Regions from separate parts of the Streptomyces sp. NPDC004065 genome, predicted to be linked through region 1. Evidence: riboswitches for the same ligand, from Rfam matches in the RefSeq annotation. Region 1 holds a riboswitch; each other region holds the start of a gene.
What was found. Region 1 has a riboswitch for cyclic di-AMP ahead of ACI2LW_RS02310 (NlpC/P60 family protein). Riboswitches for the same ligand answer to the same signal wherever they lie in the genome.
Positions count from the first base shown of each region.

Region 2: linked by a shared signal. The riboswitch ahead of ACI2LW_RS21550 (transglycosylase family protein) and the one ahead of ACI2LW_RS02310 (NlpC/P60 family protein) in region 1 are both predicted to bind cyclic di-AMP.
Region 3: linked by a shared signal. The riboswitch ahead of ACI2LW_RS15570 (M23 family metallopeptidase) and the one ahead of ACI2LW_RS02310 (NlpC/P60 family protein) in region 1 are both predicted to bind cyclic di-AMP.
Region 4: linked by a shared signal. The riboswitch ahead of ACI2LW_RS03270 (transglycosylase SLT domain-containing protein) and the one ahead of ACI2LW_RS02310 (NlpC/P60 family protein) in region 1 are both predicted to bind cyclic di-AMP.

Region 1 covers NZ_JBJDQT010000001.1:517,737-522,820, forward strand. Annotated here, with positions in the region: gene pcrA (DNA helicase PcrA) at 1-1,385, opposite strand, end outside; cyclic di-AMP (ydaO/yuaA leader) riboswitch at 1,609-1,782, shown strand; gene ACI2LW_RS02310 (NlpC/P60 family protein) at 1,790-3,406, shown strand; gene ACI2LW_RS02315 (tellurite resistance/C4-dicarboxylate transporter family protein) at 3,434-4,435, shown strand; gene ACI2LW_RS02320 (hypothetical protein) at 4,413-4,766, opposite strand.
Region 2 covers NZ_JBJDQT010000020.1:121,050-126,133, reverse strand. Annotated here, with positions in the region: gene ACI2LW_RS21565 (DUF501 domain-containing protein) at 1-130, opposite strand, end outside; gene ACI2LW_RS21560 (septum formation initiator family protein) at 157-633, opposite strand; gene eno (phosphopyruvate hydratase) at 812-2,098, opposite strand; gene ACI2LW_RS21550 (transglycosylase family protein) at 2,428-3,120, opposite strand; cyclic di-AMP (ydaO/yuaA leader) riboswitch at 3,125-3,292, opposite strand; gene ACI2LW_RS21545 (transglycosylase family protein) at 3,475-4,557, opposite strand; gene ACI2LW_RS21540 (cytochrome P450) at 4,788-5,084, opposite strand, start outside.
Region 3 covers NZ_JBJDQT010000012.1:117,223-122,306, reverse strand. Annotated here, with positions in the region: gene ACI2LW_RS15585 (GNAT family N-acetyltransferase) at 1-1,145, opposite strand, end outside; gene ACI2LW_RS15580 (HPr family phosphocarrier protein) at 1,273-1,554, shown strand; gene ACI2LW_RS15575 (GntR family transcriptional regulator) at 1,969-2,667, opposite strand; gene ACI2LW_RS15570 (M23 family metallopeptidase) at 2,868-3,641, opposite strand; cyclic di-AMP (ydaO/yuaA leader) riboswitch at 3,654-3,817, opposite strand; gene ACI2LW_RS15565 (M16 family metallopeptidase) at 4,317-5,084, opposite strand, start outside.
Region 4 covers NZ_JBJDQT010000001.1:721,994-727,077, forward strand. Annotated here, with positions in the region: gene ACI2LW_RS03260 (outer membrane lipoprotein carrier protein LolA) at 1-926, opposite strand, end outside; gene ACI2LW_RS03265 (polyprenyl synthetase family protein) at 1,402-2,412, opposite strand; cyclic di-AMP (ydaO/yuaA leader) riboswitch at 3,050-3,231, shown strand; gene ACI2LW_RS03270 (transglycosylase SLT domain-containing protein) at 3,234-3,716, shown strand; gene ACI2LW_RS03275 (Cof-type HAD-IIB family hydrolase) at 3,753-4,559, opposite strand; gene ACI2LW_RS03280 (FAD-dependent oxidoreductase) at 4,875-5,084, opposite strand, start outside.

The DNA.
Region 1 (5,084 bases):
AAGCGGACCCCGCCGACGACCTTGTAGGGCAGGCCGACGCGGATGAAGACCTCTTCGAAGACACGGGACTGGGCGTTGGTGCGGTAGAAGACCGCGACGTCCCCGGCCTTCGCCTCGCCCGCGTCCGTGAGGCGGTCTATCTCGTCGGCGACGAACTGCGCCTCGTCGTGCTCGGTGTCGGCGACGTACCCGGTGATGCGGGCGCCGGCGCCGGCGTTGGTCCACAGGTTCTTCGGGCGGCGCGACTCGTTGCGCTCGATGACCGCGTTGGCGGCGGACAGGATCGTCTGCGTGGAGCGGTAGTTCTGCTCCAGCAGGATCGTCGTCGCGTCCGGGTAGTCCTCCTCGAACTGGAGGATGTTGCGGATCGTCGCGCCGCGGAAGGCGTAGATCGACTGGTCGGCGTCACCGACCACGCACAGCTCGGCCGGACCCGGGTCGTCCTCGCCCGGCGGCACGTCCACGGGCCGCTCGGCGGTGCCCACGAGCTCCCGCACCAGGGCGTACTGCGCGTGGTTGGTGTCCTGGTACTCGTCGACCAGCACGTGCCGGAAGCGGCGGCGGTAGTGCCCGGCGACGTCCGGGAAGGCGCGCAGCAGGTTGACCGTCGTCATGATCAGGTCGTCGAAGTCCAGGGCGTTGGCCTCGCGCAGCCGCGACTGGTAGAGGGCGTAGGCCTGGGCGAGGGTCTTCTCGAACCCGTCGGTGGCCTGGGCCGCGAAGTCCTCCTCGTCGATCAGCTCGTTCTTCAGGTTGGAGATCTTCGCGCTGAAGGACTTCGGCGGGTAGCGCTTGGGGTCGAGGTCCAGGTCGCGGCAGACCAGGGCCATCAGGCGCTTGGAGTCGGCGGCGTCGTAGATCGAGAAGGAGGAGGTGAAGCCGAGCCGCTTCGACTCCCGGCGCAGGATGCGCACGCACGCGCTGTGGAAGGTCATCACCCACATGGCGTTCGCACGCGGGCCGACGAGCTGCTCGACGCGCTCCTTCATCTCGCCCGCGGCCTTGTTCGTGAAGGTGATCGCCAGGATCTGGCCGGGGTGCACGCCCCGCTCGGCCAGCAGGTGGGCGATACGGTGCGTGAGCACCCGGGTCTTGCCGGAGCCGGCGCCGGCCACGATGAGCAGCGGGGAGCCGGAGTGCACGACGGCGGCGCGCTGGTTGTCGTTCAGCCCCTCGAGAAGCGCGGCCGGGTCCGCCACCGGACGGTGGGCGCCGTCGCGGTAGTACGCGTCCCGGTCCGGGGGCACGTCGAACTTCCCCCCGAACAGATCGTCCGGAACCGGCTCCGGCGCATGATCGTCCTCGGGTGGCGGCGGGGGCTCCTCCTCGTGGCCGCGGGGGGCCTGGAGGTCCGCCAGGAAGCTGTCGTCAAAGAGGCTGCTCATCGCTCTACGAGTCTAGGGCGCCCCACCGACATCCCGTGGCCGCCCCGGAAACCCGGCCGGTTCCGCTCACAGCGCGCAGCCGCCCCGTCACGGCAGCACGCCGCGGAACACCAGATCACGAAAACGTATCGGGCATATCGCACATCAACCTTCACACAAGGCACACGAGTTGGCTACGGTGCGGTCGGGCCGCTCGACCCCCACCGGTGAACGTCGCCGGGCCGCGCGGCCTCCGCCGAATCCGGTTGCCGCACCGCCGTGCGGGCCCGGAGCCGGGGACCCACCGACCCCGAGGTGAATCGGTCCGCACGCCGCCCGCGCGGCGAGGACCGTAGGGCAACCCTTCCAGCAGCCCGAACCTGACAGCTAACCCGGCAGGCGGACGATGGAAGGAGTCGCCTCCCTTGGCGTCGCACCGCAAGACGGGCCCCGCCGCCCCCGCTGTTACGCGCGTAGCGGGCCTCGGCACGCCCGCCCTGGCCACGGCCGCCCTCACCTCTGTGGCCCTCTTCCCCCAGTCCGCCGAGGCCGCCGACCCCGGCGGCCACGGCGGCCACGGCGCCCGGCCGAGCGTCGAGGAGGTCGAGAAGAAGATCGACGACCTCTACCGCCGGGCGGAGTACGGGTCCGGCGACACCGGCAGGACCCAGCGGACGGGCCGGACGACCGAGAAGGCCGGCCGGAGCGCGAAGACGGAGAACGCCGGCCGGAGCGAGAAGGCGGAGAACGCCGACGGGGCGGATCGGGCCGACGCGGACCGGAGCCGTCGGGCGCCGGCCGGAGCACGGACCGGCAGGCAGCGAGGGCTGATGTCCGGTCTCTTCGACGACGCCCCCAAGCGCACGGACGTGCTCACCCGGGCCCGCGAGATGCTCAGCGCGTTCACCGCCGCGCAGGGCCGGCCCGCGGCCGACGCGCCGGAGGACGCCGCCGCGCTGCTCGCGAACACCCCGCAGGGCTACTTCGACCAGGCCCAGGTCCTGAGCCGGCTGACGGCACGCCGCACGAACCTGACCACCGGCCCGGCCGGGCGCCGGCCCTCGGCGGCAACGGCCCCGGAGGAGCACGCGGCACCCGCGACGCTCCCCGAGTCACCGGCGACGGCGGCCCGGACCGCACCGGTCACCCCGGCCCCACCGACCACGCGGCCCTCGCAGCCCTCGCAGCCCTCGCAGGCTGCCGCCACCCCGCACACGGGGGTCACGGCCCCCACCGCACCCGCCGCTGTCACCGCCCCCGCCCAGCCCCCGCACGACATCCGCGCGGCCAAGGCGGCCGTCCAGAGGAAGCTGGCCGACGCGCGCGCACTGCTCCGGACGCTCGCCCTCCAGCAGCGGACCGTCCAGGCCGAGTCCCCGGCCCCCCGGCCCGCCGCCCCCGGTCCGCTCGCCCATGCCCCGGCGCACGCCCCTCTTCCCCAGCCGCCGGCGCACGACCCGTTGAGCCCGCCCCCGGCGCACGACCACCTCACCCGGCCCCCTGCGCCCGAGCCGGCCCCGCGGTCGGCCCCGCGGTCGGCACCGCAGCCGCCCTCCGCACCGCCGTCCGCCCCGCTGCCGCCCACACAGCCCTACGCCCACCCCTCCCCGTCGTCGCTCTCCCCGTCCTCGCCCGCCCCCTCGTCGTCCTCGCCCGCCCCCTCGTCGCCCTCCTCCCGATACGCGGCCAGGGCCGAGAGCGCGCTCGCCTTCGCCCGGGCGCAGATCGGCAAGCCCTGCGTCTGGGGTGCCGCCGGCCCCGGCTCCTACGACTGCTCCGGTCTGACGGCCGCCGCCTGGAAGGCCGCGGGCGTGCCCCTCCCGCGTACCGCGCGGGCCCAGCGCGAGGCGGGGACGGCCGTGCCGCTGTCCGAGGCGCTCCCGGGCGACCTGGTCTTCTTCCACGAGGACGGCGGCCACGTCGGCATCTGCGCCGGCGACGGCATGGTGATCCACGCCCCCGGGCCCGGTGCCTGCGTCCGCGAGGACCCCGTCCACCAGGAGGGCGGGCCGGCCGTGCACAGCGTGGTGCGCCCCGCCTGACGGGGAAGGCTCCCTAGCATCGGGGCCATGCCCGCCGCCTCCCGCCTCCGCGCCTGGCAGGCGCGGCGCCCGCCCGCCGCCGGAGCCGCCGTGATGGCGACCGGCATCCTGTCGCTGGGGCTGCACCTGACGGGCGCCGCCTGGCTGTCGGTGGTGTTCCTCGCGCTGGCGTGCGCCGGCTGGCTGGCGATGGCCTGCGACTTCGCCGTACGTCTGCTGCGCGACCGGTCGCGCTGGGCGGCGGAGGCGGGGACGCCGGGCGCGCTCACCGCGGTCGCGGCCACGGCCGTGCTGGGCACCCGGTTCTCGGTGCTGGGGGCGCAGACCCTCGCGGCGGCGCTGCTGGCACTGGCCGCCGCGCTGTGGCCGGTGCTGCTGGTGCCGGTCCTGCGCGGCTGCCGGCGGCCCATGCCCGGCTCGGTGTTCCTGTGCTGCGTGGCCACGGAGGGGCCGGCCGTCCTCGGCGTCACCCTGGCCACGGCGGTGTCCGCGACCTGGCTGGTGCACGCGGCACTGGTGCTGTTCTGGCTCGGGCTGGCGCTCTACGTCCTCGCGCTCTCCTGCTTCGATCGGCGGCAGGTGGTCGAGGGGCCGGGGGACCAGTGGGTGGCGGGCGGAGCGCTCGCGATCTCGGCGCTCGCCGGGGCGGAGCTGACCGCCGTCGGCAGTGGGCCCGTCTACCTGTGGAGCGACGACGACAGCGGTGTTCTGCGCTCGGTGACCATCGGTCTGGTCGTGCTCGACCTGTGCTGGTTCGCCGTGCTGCTCGTCAGCGAGGTCGTACGGCCCCGGCTCCGCTACGACGTGCGCCGCTGGTCGACGGTGTTCCCGCTCGGCATGTCGGCGACGGCGGCGCTGACCGTCGCCGCCGCCCTGGACATCCGGTGGCTCGCCGGCTGGGGGCGGGTGCTGCTGTGGATCGCGGTGGCCGTCTGGCTGGCCGTCGCGGTAGGGGCGGTCCGCCAGGCGTGCGAGGAGCTGGACTGGCTGCGCAGGCCCGAGGGGCTCAGGTCCACAGCACGGCGATGAAGACGTTGGCCGTGGTGAGCAGCCCCACCAGGCCGAACATGCCCTTGTCCACCTTCTCGTCGTCCCGCTTGACGTAGACCAGGCCCAGGATCACGATCAGCAGCGCGAGCTTCACGCCGATCTTGACCGTGTCGACGTGGTGGTCCTGTGCCTCGTTCAGGCCGACCAGCACGACGCCGGTGACCAGCATGGTCAGAGCGCCGTGCAGCATGGCCGGCACGAACCGCGCCGTGCCGCGGCCCATCGCCTTCATCTGGGTGAGGAAACCGCCGAGCAGCGCGGCGATGCCGATGATGTGCAGGCCGACGAAGAGATGGATGAGTACGTCCATGGCCCGGGAGCCTAATCAGCGCCCGGGCGCGCCCCCACACCGGGCCACCCGCGTCCGTGGGTGTCGTGGAGGTCTTCGTGTATGCATATATGCGCCCCATAGCACTCGCCGCGCGCCACTGTGCGCGAACCGCCGCATCGGTCATCACTCCCTGTGAAGGCGGCCCGGTCACGCCGGGATCACGGTCGCATACGGTCACCAGGCGGTCCCCTCGCGCCACTTCCGCACATGCCGTCACCGGCCCGGCACGCCCGGGTTTAGCGTCCTGCGGCAGGTGACCGGCTCCCCACCGCCGCCCGGGCCAGGGGCGGCAGTCGG
Region 2 (5,084 bases), on a different contig from region 1:
GCTGTCCGCAGGGGCAGCGGTGCGCGATGGCGCGCAGGCCGCGCGGCGGCCGTCCGAGCTGCTGCTTGAACGCCTCCACGTCCGCGTCGGTGGGTGCGGTGCGCTCGGTGGGCGGCGGGGGTGTTTCCATGCCTGTACGAAGATCTCTCTCTGCGTTCACCGGTGGGCGGCGTCGGACTTGTCGACGCCGTACCAGACGTTCGTGTACCAGGGGCGGCGGGCCGTCTCCCGCTCGGTGCGCGACTGCCGGGCCGGCCCCGGGTCGACCACGGTGTACCCGGTCTCCCCGGGCATCACGTAGTGCAGCCGCTGCCGGATCTGCTGCTCGGCGTACGCGTCGTCCTGCCAGCGTGCCTTGAGGTCGCGCAGCTGTTCCACCCTCTGCTGGGCCTGCTGCCTGTCGTGGCGCAGATCGGCGATCTCGGCGCGCTGGGAGACGTACTGGCGCATCGGGTAGGCCAGCGCCACCACCAGTGAGCAGACCACCAGCGCGAGCAGCGCGGCGCGTCCGGTGAGCCGGGAGCGGCGGGCCTGCCGCCGGGTCTGGGAGCGGTAGACCCGGGCCGCGGTCTGCTCGCCGAGCAGCCTCAGCCTGGTCGCGGTGGAGAACCGGTCCCGGTCCCTGCCAGCCATCGTCCCGCCTTCCGTTCCCGTCCCTCGCGGTGGTCCTTCACGTCCTTCACGCGCGTACGTCCCCGGACACGGTACGGGACCGGTACGGGGACGTACGTACGACCGGCTGAGGCTCGGCCCTCAGCGGCTGATCGGCTCAGCCCCTGAAGCTCAGCCCCTGAAGCTCAGCCCTTGGAGCTCAGCCCTTGAAGCGCGGGAAGGCCGAGCGGCCGGCGTACACCGCGGCGTCGTCGAGGATCTCCTCGATGCGCAGCAGCTGGTTGTACTTGGCCACGCGCTCGGAGCGGGCCGGGGCGCCGGTCTTGATCTGGCCGCAGTTGGTGGCGACGGCCAGGTCGGCGATGGTGACGTCCTCGGTCTCGCCGGAGCGGTGCGACATCATGCACTTGAAGCCGTTGCGCTGGGCCAGCTCGACGGCGTCCAGGGTCTCGGTGAGCGAGCCGATCTGGTTGACCTTCACCAGCAGGGCGTTGGCGGTGCCCTCCTCGATGCCGCGGGCGAGGCGCTCGGGGTTGGTGACGAACAGGTCGTCGCCGACGAGCTGGACCTTGTCGCCGAGCTTGTCGGTGATGACCTTCCAGCCGGCCCAGTCGTCCTCGAACAGCGGGTCCTCGATGGAGACGAGCGGGTAGGCCGCGACGAGCTCCTCGTAGTACTCCGTCATCTCGGCGGCGGAGCGCTCCTTGCCCTCGAAGAGGTACTTGCCGTCCTTGTAGAACTCGGAGGCGGCGACGTCGAGCGCGAGGGCGATCTGCTGGCCGGGGGCGTAGCCGGCCTCCTTGATGGCCTCGAGGATGAGGTCGAGGGCCTCGCGGTTGGAGCCGAGGTTGGGGGCGAAGCCGCCCTCGTCGCCGAGGCCGGTGGCCAGGCCCTTGCTCTTCAGGACCTTCTTCAGGGTGTGGTAGACCTCGGCCCCCCAGCGCAGCGCCTCGGAGAAGGACTCCGCGCCGATCGGGGCGATCATGAACTCCTGGATGTCCACGTTGGAGTCGGCGTGCGAGCCGCCGTTCAGGATGTTCATCATCGGCACCGGCAGCAGGTGCGCGTTCGGGCCGCCCAGGTAGCGGAACAGGGGCAGGTCGCTGGCCTCGGAGGCGGCGTGGGCGACGGCGAGCGAGACGCCGAGGATGGCGTTGGCGCCGAGGGAGCCCTTGTTGTCGGTGGCGTCCAGGTCGAACATGGCCTGGTCGATCAGGCGCTGCTCGGTGGCGTCGTAGCCGACCAGCTCCGGGCCGATCTGCTCGATGACGGCGAGGACGGCCTTCTCGACGCCCTTGCCCTGGTAGCGGTTCGGGTCACCGTCGCGGAGCTCGATGGCCTCGAAGGCGCCCGTGGAGGCGCCGGACGGGACGGCGGCACGACCCGTGCTGCCGTCGTCGAGGCCGACCTCGACCTCGACCGTGGGGTTGCCTCGGGAGTCCAGGATTTCCCGGGCTACGACGACGTCGATGGACGGCACGAGCATCTCCTTCTTGGATGTGACGCTTGAGGTGCACGGCTGGAGTGCCTTGCGACTAGAGCCTAACCGTCCCGGGCCGTCGGCCGGCCGACCGACCGTCCCGTGGACAGGGTGACGGTACCCATTGTTCCCGTCCGGAACAAACAAGAGAGGGAAACCGGCCGGAAGAAGCCGCGAGGAGCACGAGGAGAAGGAAAGGAAAAGCCCCGCCCCGGTGCGTACGGGGGAGAACGCACCGGGGCGGGGAGCCCGTGGGGACGGGGGACGGGCCCGCGGGACCCCGCGGTGGGTGCCGCCGCCGTGGGGGCCTGTGGTGCCGGGCTACCGGCGGGCCGTCACTTCAGGTGCAGCTGCTGGCCCGGGTAGATGAGGTCGGCGTCCTGGACGATGTCCTTGTTCAGCTCGAAGAGCTTCGCCCAGCCGCCCTTGACGTGGTGCTCGGCGGCGATGGTGCTGAGGGTGTCGCCGGAGACGACCTTGTACTCGCCGTCGCCCTTCGCGACCTTCTTGCCGGTCGGGGTGGTGACGGTCTTCTTCGGGGCCGGACGCGTGGCGGAGCGGCCCGCCCGCTGCTCGGTGGAGCGGGTGGCCGTGCCGCTCTTGGCGGTGCTCTTGCTCTGGCCCGAGGACGGGGCGGCGGAGCCGCCGGTGTAGGCGGCGCCGGACAGGCCCTTGCCGCAGACCGGCCAGGCGCCCTTGCCCTGGCCCGCCAGCACCTTCTCGGCGACGGCTATCTGCTGCGACTTGGAGGCGAGGTCGGCGCGCGGGGCGTAGGCGGTGCCGCCGTACGCGGCCCAGGTGGAGTTGGTGAACTGCAGGCCGCCGTAGAAGCCGTTGCCGGTGTTGATGGACCAGTTGCCGCCGGACTCGCACTGGGCGACCGTGTCCCACTCGGAGGCGGTGGCGGCGGAGGCGTTGCCGGCGGCCATCAGCGGAGCGGCGACGGCGGCGCCGGTGACACCGGCGAGCGCGACGGCGCGGGTGGCCTTGGACGGACGGCGGTGCTTGCCCTTGCCGGAAAACAGCATGGATGGATCCCCTCACCGACGCCTGCGAGGTGAGCTGTCGGGTTCGGGCCGGTTGAGTTGCCCGGCCGTGCCTCTCGTGCGAGGCACGGCTTCACCCCCAGCCGCTCCGGCGAACTGCCCGGCGCGGCACTTACCTTGGGTCCCCCGCTCCTGCCTGCGGCGCGTGACGCGACGACTGTTCCCGTGCGGCCGCTGGCAGGATTCGGCGTTGCGGCAGCCGGGGCTCGCGGTGGCGAACGGTCACGACCGTAGACATGTGATCGCCCGGATTTCAAAGACGATCACGGCTTCTGAGACTCATCCCACACTTTCACCGAAAGGGACATTCGGTGCGAAGTGTGACGTGAACTCGGCCTAGTTCCGGGTGTTTTGGACCGGGACATCCAGGGTCTGACCGGCGGAGATGTGGTTCGGGTCGGATCCTATGGCCGACTCGTTGGCCTCGTAGAGCGCGCGCCATCCGCCCTCCACCGCAAGGGAGTCGGCGATGGACGCGAGGGAGTCGCCGGAGCGGACGGTGTAGTAGTCCTCGGAGAGCGTGTGCGCGCCGTCGCCGTCCCGCGAGGCGTGACGGCCGGAGGAGGCCGCCGTGAGGCTCTCCTCCGGATCCTCCTCGGCGCTGCCGCCGCGGTGCCGGCCGGCGCCGAGCGCCCCGGTGTCCACCAGGGCGGAAGAACCCACGATCTGTTCGGAGTTGTCCGGCTTGTCGGTTCCGGGGCTCACCGAGGGAGAGGTGGTGGCACCGCCGGCCCGGTCACCCTGGGCGGGCGCGCCGGCAGCGGCGGAGCCGTCCTGGCCGGCGGGCGAGGAGGCCGTCGGGGAGGGCTTGGCGGAGGAGCCGTCCGGCGAACCGGAGGAATCGGGTGAACCGGTGGAGTTCGCGGAGGATCCGGATGAACCGGTGTCATCGGACGAGGAGTCGGACAGGCCGGGGTCCTTGACCGTGGACGAGTTGGACGAACCGGACCCCTTGGACGATCCGGAGCCTTGGGACTTGTCGCTCGAACCGGGCGAGGTGGAGGGGTTGTCGCCCACGCCGGTGTCGACGTCGGCCGTGCCGGAGTCCTTGCCGAGCCCGGCGAGCAGACCGCAGGTCGGCCAGGCGCCGGGGCCGCGGTCGGCGAGTATCTTCTCGGCCACGGCTATCTGCTGGGACCGGCTGGCCTGGTCGGGGCTCGGCGCGAAGTCCAGGCCGCCGTACGCCTCCCAGTCCTCCAGCGTCAGCTGCAGGCCGCCGTAGTAGCCGTTGCCGTTGTCGGCGCTCCACGAGCCCCCGGTCTCGCACTCCGCCACCTTGTCCCAGGTGGTGCCGTCGGCCGCGCTCGCGCCGCTCGCCCCCAGCAGCGGGATGGCGATGGCGGATCCGGTCACCCCGGCGGCGACGAGGAGGGCCGGAGCCTGACGGGGGCGACGGTGACGACCGTTCCCGGAGAGCATGCGGAGACCTTTCGTGGGACAGCGGTGACCGGCGCGGCCGACGGTGCGCCGGGCCGCGCTGATGCGTGAAGATAGCGGCTGACGATCACTTGTCACAAGTTAATGCCGCACAGATCACGTGAAGATCACATAGTTGAACGTGTGTCAGCTTCCGTTCGCGCGGCGGGGGGTGCAGGCGCCCGGTGGCTCAGGGTGTGGGCATCGGGGCTCAGGGTGTGCGCGCCGAGGGCTCAGGGTGTACGCGTCCGGGGGCTTTCCGGGGTGAAACGGACGGGCAGGGTGCGCAGTCCCCGCATGATGAGCCCGCCGCGCCAGCGCAGCTCGGCCGGGTCGGCGTCGAGCCGGAGGTCCGGCAGCCGGGTGAGGAGGGTGGCGAGGGCGGTCTGCCCCTCCAGCCGGGCCAGCGGGGCGCCGAGGCAGTAGTGGATGCCGTGGCCGTAGCCCAGGTGCTGGTTGTCGCGCCGGGCCAGGTCGAGGGTGTCGGGGCCGGTGAACCGTGCCGGGTCCCGGTCGGCGGCGGCGAGGAC
Region 3 (5,084 bases), on a different contig from region 1:
TGCAGGCGGGACAGCAGCGCGATGCCGATGGCGCCGGACTGCGCGAACATGCCGATGCGGCCGGGGCGGGGCATCTGGGGCGCGAGGGAGGCGTTCAGCCGGACCCCGGGCGCGGTGTTGACGATGCCGAAGGCGTTGGGCCCGACGATCCGCATGCCGTACGAGCGCGCGAGGCGCACCAGGGCGCGCTGGCGTTCGCGGCCCTCGGGACCGCTCTCGGCGTACCCGGCGGAGATCACGACCAGGCCCTGCACGCCGTGCTCGCCGCACTCGGTGACGACCTGGGGGACGTGCTCGGCCGGTACGGCGAGCACCGCGAGGTCCACGGGGCCGTCGATCTCCCGCACGGACCGGTGGGCGGGCACGCCGTCGATCTCCTCGCGGCCCTCCTCGAAAGCGCGGTTGACTGCGTGCAGCCGGCCGGTGAAGCCGGCGTCGCGGATGTTGCCGAGGATGCTGCGGCCCACGCCTCCGGGCGTGCGGCCCACACCCACGACGGCGACCGAGCCTGGCGTCAGCAGCCGGCGCACCGAGCGGGCCTCCGCGCGCTGCTCCCGCGCGCGCTGCACGGCCAGGGAGCGGTCGGTGGGCTCGATGTCGAACTCCAGGTGGACGACGCCGTCCTCGAAGCTGCGCTTCTGGGTGTACCCGGCGTCCGTGAACACCTTGATCATCTTGGTGTTGGCGGGCAGCACCTCGGCGGTGAAGCGGCGGATGCCGCGCTCGCGGGCGACGGCGGCGATGTGTTCCAGCAGCGCCGAGGCGACCCCGCGGCCCTGGTGCGCGTCCTGCACCAGGAAGGCGACCTCGGCCTCGTCGGAGGGACCGGTGGCGGGCGCCCCGTCGGCGCCGATGCGGTCGTAGCGCACGGTGGCGATGAACTCGCCGCCGACCGTGGCCGCGAGTCCGACCCGGTCCACGAAGTCGTGGTGCGTGAAGCGGTGGACGTCCTTGGCGGACAGACGCGGGTACGGCGCGAAGAAGCGGTAGTACTTGGACTCGTCCGACACCTGCTCGTAGAAGCTGACCAGCCGGTCGGCGTCCTCGGCGGTGATGGGGCGGATCCGCGCGGTGCCGCCGTCGCGCAGCACCACGTCGGCTTCCCAGTGGGCTGGGTACTCGTGCCGGTCCGGCGACGTCTGCATGCGCCCCAGACTACGGCTCGCGTCCGGCAGTGGCGCGAGGCAGTCTGTGGCACAGGGCGGTTCCCGGCGTGCGCCGCGTATGGGAAACTGGTCTAGACAACCCTGGTACACCGAAGGGCAGCATCACATGGCTGAGCGCCGCGTCAACGTCGGCTGGGCCGAGGGCCTTCACGCCCGCCCCGCATCCATCTTCGTCCGGGCCGCCACGGCCGCAGGGGTTCCCGTGACGATCGCCAAGGCCGACGGCACCCCCGTCAACGCGGCCTCCATGCTGGCCGTCCTCGGCCTCGGCGCCCAGGGCGGCGAGGAGGTCGTCCTGGCCTCCGACGCCGAGGGCGCGGACGCCGCCCTGGACCGGCTGGCCAAGCTGGTCGCCGAGGGTCTGGAGGAGCTGCCCGAGACGGTCTGAGCCGTCGGTCCGCTCGTGCGGCGGGACCGCGTCACCCGTTCCGGGAGGCGCGGTCCCACTGCTTTCGGGACCGCCCGCCTCGCCGACGAGGGCGGCGCGCACCCCGCCCTCGTCGGCGGGCGCGGCGCGTACCCCTCGTCGGCGGGCGCGGCGCGCACGCCCTTCCCGGCGCGCCCCGCCTCAGCGGCTCGCGCGATTCCTGCCGGACGCGCGTTTCTCGTCGGGCATGCGTTTCTCGTCGGACACGCGTTTGTCGTCGGACACGCGTTTCATATCGCATCCGTGCACCCACGCCCCGCGCATCCATGCACCCGTGCTCCGTATTCCGCGCACACGGAAAATGGGCATGCGGAAATACGTCCGCGGAAATACGTCCGCCGAATATCCCCCCCCTCTTTGTATACGGCCCTCGTGTTAATGCCGAAGGCCCGACATGTTGACGGGATGTTGCGAAGTCCTCACTCGGTCGGCCCGGTCCGCCGCCGCGCCCGGACGGCGCAGCCGGTGCGCGCCCGTCGCGCGCTCGGCGTGCACGGCCGTCAGCGCCCGCGCGCGCTCACCGTCGCCGCGCGCCACGGCATCCACAATGGCGCCGTGCTCGGCCCAGGACTCGGCCGGGTCGGCGGGCGCGTCCACCGTGTACATCCAGGCGATCTTGTGGCGCAGCTGGGTCAGCATCGAGGTCAGCGCGGGGCTGCCGCAGGCCTGGGCCAGCGTCTCGTGGAACCAGCCGCCCAGGGAGCGCAGATCCTCGCCGCCGCCCGTCCTGGCCCGTTCCTGGCCCAGCCTGACCAGGCCGCGCAGCACCTTCAGATGGGACTCGGTACGGCGCTGGGCGGCGCGCGCGGCGCCCAGCGGCTCCAGCAGCAGGCGCATCTCCAGCAGGTCGGCGGCCTCCTGCTCGGTGGGCTCGGCCACGCACGCGCCGGCGTGCCGGCGGGTGACGACGAAGCCCTCGGCCTCCAGGGTGCGCAGCGCCTCGCGCACGGGGACGCGGGAGACGCCGTAGCGGCGGGCGAGGACTTCCTCGGTGAGCCGGCTGCCGCGCTCGTGGACGCCGGCCACGATGTCGTCCCGGATCGCCGTGCACACCGAGTGCGCCGGAATACGCATGACCGACCTCCGCCTTAATCCCCGCGAAACGCCGTCGATTGGCGTCCGTTCGACCGACTCTATTGCAGCGGCGGGGAATTTCCGACGGCGGGCCGGAATCCATGGATATTTTTTGGACAGCGGCCGAACAAAACGGCGACGGCCCCGGCTCGATGAGCCGGGGCCGTCGTCCTGCTTGCGTGCGGCTGCGTCTCGGACCCTCAGACGTTCACGCCGTGCGCGCGCAGATAGCCCAGGGGGTCGATGTCGGAGCCGTACTCCGGGCTCGTGCGGGCCTCGAAGTGCAGGTGCGGGCCGGTGACGTTGCCGGTGGCACCGGAGAGGGCGATCTGCTGCCCCGGGGTGACCTTCTGCCCCACGGACACACCGATGGACGACAGGTGGCCGTACTGGGTGTAGGTGCCGTCGTTCATCTTGATGACGATCTGGTTGCCGTACGCCCCGCCCCAGCCCGTCTCGACGACGGTGCCGTAGCCGACCGCGTGGACGGAGGTGCCGGTCGCGGCGTGGAAGTCGATGCCGGTGTGCGAGCCGGAGGACCACAGGGAGCCGCCGGTGCGGTAGCCGGTGGAGACGTACGAGCCGGCGATCGGCGCCACGAACGTGTTGAGGCGCTTGCGCTCGGCCTCGCGGGCGGCGCGCTCCTTGGCCTCGCGCTCCTTCTTGGCCTGCGCCGCGGCCTTCTTGCGCGCGGCCTCCTCGGCCAGCTTCTGCTGGGCGGCCTGCTCCTGGGCCAGGGCCTGGGCGTCGATCCGCGCGGCGACGGTGTCGCCGAGGGTGACGACGGGGGTGAGACCGGTGTCCTCGGGGGCGGGCGCCTCGGCCGCGGGGGCCTCGGCCGCGAAGGCCGGGGCGGCGGCGAGGGTGCCGATGACGCCGGTGGTGGTGAGGGCCGCGACGCCCGCCGCGCGGGCGGTGGTGCGGTGCACCCGGGTGGGACGGCGGTGCTTCCCGGTGGCGCGCGTGAACGCCATGTGGTGGCTGGTCCTTTCCTTCCCTGTCGCCTACCGGGTTAGCTGACGGGTTCGGAGCAGGAAGGTCTCCTACGGACCCCCTCGCTGGCCGCGTGGGCGTCCGATTCACCCCAGGGACTGGATGGGTCCCCGGCTCCCCTGGCTCGCGCCGTACGGGGACTCGGCGATGGCTGTCCGGTGCCGCGGGTGCGGCGCACTGCCCGACGAACAGCCGGACCGACGCTAAGGGGGGTCGCGTTCAATTCCCAAACGGAACCGAGGTTTTGTAGCGCAGACCACAGGGCAGACGGGCAGCCTCTCCCTCAATTCGGACATGACGGGGCCCTGGTGACGCATCGGTCACCAGGGCCCCACGCGCGCGTGCTCCGCGCCGGCCGCCACGCGTGCCTGACGGGTCGTCCGCCGCGACGTTTGCGGTGACGGAGCGTCCGCCGCGCGTGCCGTGGCGGGCCGTCCGCCGCGCGTGTGTGACGGTCGTCCGCCGCGACGTTTGCGGTGACGGAGCGTCCGCCGCGCGTGCCGTGGCGGGCCGTCCGCCGCGCGTGTGTGACGGTCGTCCGCCAGGGCGCGGGCGGTGGCGGGACCGCCCGCCGCTGTGCTGTGACGGGCGTCCGCCGCTGGTGCCGTGGCGGGCGTCCGCCGCTGGTGCCGTGGCGGGCGGCCGCCGGGCGGTCGCTACTCCGCCGCGACGACGGTGACTTGGCCGATGCCGAGGGCCTCGACGGGCTCCTTGATCTTCGCCGCGTCACCGACCAGCACCGTCACCAGGCGGTCCACCGGGAAGGCGGCCACCACGGCGGCGGTGGCCTCCACCGTGCCGGTGGCGGCGAGCTGCTGGTACAGCGTCGCCTGGTAGTCGTCCGGCAGGTGCTGCTCGACCTGGTCGGCGAGCGTGCCGGCCACGGCCGCCGCCGTCTCGTACTTCAGCGGCGCCACGCCGACGAGGTTCTGCACGGCGACGTCCCGCTCGGTGTCCGTGAGGCCCTCGGCGGCGAGCTTGCGCAGCACCGCGAACAGGTCGTCCAGGGCCGGGCCGGTGTTCGGGGTGTCGACGGAGCCGCTGATCGCGAGCATCGCCGCGCCCGAGCCGTCCGGGGGCGAGAGCAGCACCTGGCCGAACGCCCGCACGCCGTAGGTGTAGCCCTTCTCCTCGCGCAGCACGCGGTCCAGGCGGGAGGTGAGGGTGCCGCCCAGGCAGTAGGTGCCGAGCACCTGGGCGGGCCACACCCGGTCGTGCCGGTCGGGGCCGATGCGGCCGATGAGCAGCTGGGTCTGGACCGCGCCGGGACGGTCCACGATCACCACGCGGCCGGTGTCGTCGGCGGTCACCGGCGGCACGGGCCGCGGCTTGGCCGGAGAGCCGTTCCAGGCGCCCAGGGTCCGGCCGAGCAGCTCGTCGAGGTCGATGCCGGCGAGGTCGCCGACGACCACGACGGTGGCCGT
Region 4 (5,084 bases), 200 kb from region 1:
CCGGGCTTCCAGGAGCGCTCCGCCCCCTTGCCGCCCCCGCCCCGGGCGTCCTTCTCCTCGGTGACCTTCGCGCCCTTGGGCGGGGTGAAGTCGAAGGTGGAGGCGGCCGGCCGGGCGAAGCTGATCCGGGTGAAGCCCGCGTCCACCACGGCGGCGCCGCCGCTCGCGGGGGTCAGCGTGAACTTCAGCGGCAGCCCCGTCTTCGCGTCCACGGCGATGCTGATGGCGCCGACCGTGGTGCCGGAGGCGTGCTTGGGCCGCAGGACCAGCTTGTAGGCGTCGCGGCCGGCGACCCGCGCGGTGCCGTCGACCTTCACCGAGGTGGTGTCGTCGGCCGCCTTCAGGGCCTCGTCGGCGAAGTCCTTGGGCGTGGCCGGCATCCGGTCCCGGTGCTTGCCGCCGCTCTCGGCCGCGGTGCCGTGGTAGACCTCGTTGGACTTGCTGTCGTAGCCCCAGACGTCCTTTCCGTTGTGGACCAGGCTGTACTCGGCGGCGCTCTCGATCAGCGAGATCTTCTGCCGGTCCTCGCCGTCGGCCGCCACGCGCAGGGTGTGCGTGCCGGCGGCCAGCTCGGTCAGCTTGGTGCCCGGGTCGGCCGACGAGCCGTCACCGCCGCGGGCGGCGCCGGACATCAGGCCGCTCTCCAGGCCGCCGAGGTCCGGCAGACCGAGGTCGGCGCTGACCTTGACCGTGCCGGAGAGCTGCTGGACGTCCGACTGGGCGATTTTCTCGATGAGTTGCTGCGCGGTGATCTTCGGCAGGTCGGGGTCGCCGGAGTCGGCGAGGGCCGGGACGAGCCCGATGGTCGCCGCCGCCACTCCCACCACCGCGACCGGGACGGCATAACGCGCGGCCCTGCGGCGTCCCGAGGGCAGGCCGTCTGCGTCCCCGGTGTGCACGCTGTCGTCGGATTCGTACGGTGCCATGTGTGCCCTACCTCCGTCGTCGGCGGCGGCGGTCCTCTGCACGGGGTCCCACCCCAGCCGCCATTCTCACCCGAATCGGTGACGATTGGTGTTGTCCGTGCTTCCATCTGACCAAATCGCGCGTCGGGAAGCGTCAGACCGCGGAGCCAACTCCATGTACGCCTGGGGTATGACACGACGGCGAGGTGCCCCCACCCGTCCCGTAGGGGACGGGTCGCCCGGCGCGGGACGACCGGGTGAGCCGACGCTTCCGGAACCCTGATGACCCGGGGTCCTGAGGGCCCGGGGTCCCGAGAGCCCCAGAACGCCGGCTTCCGCGAACCTGACGGTCCGGAAGGCTGACGGTCCGGAAGGCTGACGGTCCGGAAGGCTCAAGGCTCACGGTCCGGAGGCCCGCCGGCCGGGGAACCGGAGGGTGCCCGGGACCGGAGGACCCGGGGGGGCGGAACCGGGGGCGTCCCCTGCGGCTACCCGGCTATCCCGCCCGGTGCACCACCGCGTCGCACAGCTGGACCAGTGCCACCTTGGCCTCGCACTCGCGCAGCGGGGCGAGCGCGGCGCGCGCCTCCTCCGCGTAGCGCACGGTGTCCCGCCGGGCCTGCTCCAGCGCGGGGTGGGCGCGCAGGGCGGCCAGGGCCTCGGCGTGCCGCGCGTCGTCGCTCAGGTCGGAGCCCAGCAGTTCGCACAGGGCGACGTCCTCGGCCAGCCCGAGCCGCGCCGCGCGTTCGCGCAGCCGCAGCACCGGGAGGGTGGCGATGCCCTCGCGCAGGTCGGTGCCCGGTGTCTTGCCGGACTCGTGCGAGTCGGAGGCGATGTCCAGCACGTCGTCCGCGAGCTGGAAGGCGACGCCCAGCCGCTCGCCGTACTGGGTCAGCACGTCGACGACCGTCTCGTCGGCGCCGGACATCATGGCGCCGAAACGGCACGACACGGCCACCAGCGAGCCCGTCTTGCCGCTGAGCACGTCCAGGTAGTGGTCGATGGGGTCCCGGCCGTCCTGCGGCCCGGCGGTCTCCAGGATCTGCCCGGTGACCAGCCGTTCGAACGCCACGGCCTGCACCCGGACGGCCTCCGGCCCGAGGTCGGCGAGGATCTGCGAGGCCCGGGCGAAGAGGAAGTCGCCGGTCAGGACGGCCACCGAGTTGCCCCAGCGGGTGTTGGCGCTGGCCACGCCGCGCCGCACCGCGGCCTCGTCCATCACGTCGTCGTGGTACAGCGTCGCCAGGTGGGTCAGCTCCACGACCACGGCCGACGGCACGACCCCCGGCGCGTAGGGGTCGCCGAACTGGGCCGCGAGCATCACGAGCAGCGGCCGGAACCGTTTCCCGCCTGCCCTCACGAGGTGCTGCGCGGCCTCCGTGATGAAGGGGACCTCGCTCTTGGTGGCTTCGAGCAGCCCTTCCTCGACAGCCGCCAACCCGGCCTGGACATCGGCTTCGAGAGCCTGGTCCCGCACGCTCAGCCCGAACGGCCCGACGACGGTCACGAGGGGTCTCCTGTCTGCTGGTGTCTGCTGCGGCTACACGGTTTGTCGATAGGTCGCTGCCATCACTCGAGTCAGCGTATCCGGTCACCTTTCGATCACCACCAGCGCCCACCGATACAGGCCAGGCGGTATCGAAACACGGCCGATATGTTTTTGATCAACCTATATGAGTAGATATTTATCGACTTATCGCTCCCCGGCCATCCTTCCCCTTCCCTCTCCCTCCCCTCCCTCTTCGCACACACACCCACACCTACACACGTACGAACACTCCACCGGGCCGCGCGACGTGACGACTGTCACGCACGCCGGCCCCGTTTCCCTTTCCCGGACATACGGGAGTCCGATTCACCCCTATTAGCACTCGAATTCCCGTTGGCGGTAAATGCTCTCCCGCACGCCAAACCGTGAGTTGGGTCACGCCCACTCCCTGGCGCCACCCTCATCCCCTCACCTCCGCAACCCTTTGCGCGCAAGCCAGTTGACCCTTGGCAAACGCAAAGGATCAAGCGCCTCATACACGGTTGATCAAGGTCAATAGGGACGAGCTGTGCGTCAGCCACTTGTTCCGGACATGTGCTCTCGCATACGTTCCGGGCCGTCGGGTGGACGCCGAATCCTGCCGCCGCCCGACAACCCATCGAATGAACCGTTCACGGCAGGAGCGGGGGACCCAGGTAAGCCGCTGGACCGGCCGGTGCACACCCGTGCCGTGCGCCGTCCGGAAAGGCTCGGGGTGAAGTCGCGTCCCCAGGGACGCGGCCGGGCACCTCCCCGCCCGAACCCGACAGCTCACCTCGCAGGCGGCGGAGAGGAAGACCATGTCTGCACTCGGCCTGTGCCGTACCCGTCCCGCTCGTCTCATCCGCACCCTCGCCGTCGCCGGCACGGGTGCCGCCGTTCTCGCCATGCCGCTCGTCGGCGCGACCAGCGCCGCCGCGGCCACCCCGGCCGCGACCAAGACGGCCGCCACCGTCGGCTACCCCAACAACCTCGACGGCTGGATCCGGGCCTCCCTCGCGCTCATGGCGAAGAAGGGCATCCCGGGCACCTACAACGGCATCCACCGCAACGTGATGCGCGAGTCCTCGGGCAACCCGCGGGCCATCAACCTCTGGGACTCCAACGCCGCCAAGGGCATTCCCTCCAAGGGTCTGCTCCAGGTCATCGACCCGACCTTCAAGGCGTACCACGTGTCCGGCACCTCGTGGGACATCTACGACCCGGTCGCGAACATCACCGCCGCCTGCAACTACGCCGCCGCCCGGTACGGCTCGATCGACAACGTCTTCGGCGCCTACTGACCGGCCCCGCCCGGGGCCGCGCCCTGACAAGCGGCCCTAGGCGAACAGTCGTTCGAGGACGACGGCGATGCCGTCGTCCTCGTTCGACGTCGTGACCTCGTCGGCCACCGCCTTCAGTTCGGGGTGCGCGTTGGCCATCGCGACGCCCCGCGCGGCCCACTGGAACATGGGGATGTCATTGGGCATGTCCCCGAACGCCAGGGCGCTCTCGCGGCCCAGCCCCAGACGCGCGGCCGCGAGCGCCAGCCCGGTCGCCTTGGTGATCCCGCATGGCTGGAGTTCGACGGTCCCCGGGCCCGACATGGTGACCGACACCAGGGACCCGACCACACCGCGGGCGGCGGCCGCCAACTCGTCGTCGGACAGCACGGGATGGCGCAGCAGCACCTTGCTGATCGGTGCGCGCCACAGGTCGTCGCGCCGCTCGACCCGCACGGCGGGCAGCGTCGGGTGCGGCATGCGGTACCCCGGCTCGATGAGCGTGAGCCCGTCGAGCCCGTCCTGGTCCACGGCGGCGTACACCTCCCCCACCTCGGCCTCGATCTTGCCGAGCGCGGTCTCGGCCTGCTCCCGGTCCAGCGTGACCGACCACAGCATGCGGTCGGCGCCGGCGTCGTAGAGCTGCGCGCCCTGGCCGCACACCGCGAGCCCCGTGGCGCCCAGGGCGCCGAGCAGTTCCCGTACGCGCGGCGCCGGACGGCCGGTGACCACCAGGTGCCGGGCACCGGCCGCGGCCGCCCGCGCGAGCGCGGCGAGGGACCGTTCGGACACCGTGTCGTCGGCGCGCAGCAGCGTTCCGTCCAGGTCAGTGGCGATGAGGGCATATGCGAGGGGAGCGGCCATGATCAGAGAATACGGACCCGCCCGCACCGGCCCGTCGGGAACCGGACGTTCGCGTTCCCACCGCCCGGGGTCCGCACCCCACCGCCCCCAACCGCCGCCCGCCGCGGGGTTCGCACCCCGTTCCTCCCCACCGCCTCCCGCCGCAGGGTTCGCACCCCGCCCTCCAGAACCGCCCGCCCAGCCGGGCCTGCCCTCCAGAACCGCCCGCCCAGCCGGGCCGGTCCGCCCAGCCCGCCGGTCCACCGGTCCGCCGAACCGCCCGGCCGGTCCGCCGGGGCGCGCGGGCCGGCCACCCGCCGCCCCGCCGCGGGAACTTCAGCCGTGTGCCGCCGCCAGGTGCCGGGCCAGCCTCGGGGAGGCGAACTCCGTGCCGCACACGAAGCGCATGACCGGACCGTAGGAGGCCGCGGCGGGCAGGCCAGTGAAGTACAGGCCGGGCACCGAGGAGACGTAGCCGGCGCCGAGTTCCGGGGCGCCCCGGCTGACGGCCAGCTCGGTGCGCAGCTCGTGGCCGAGGAACCCCAT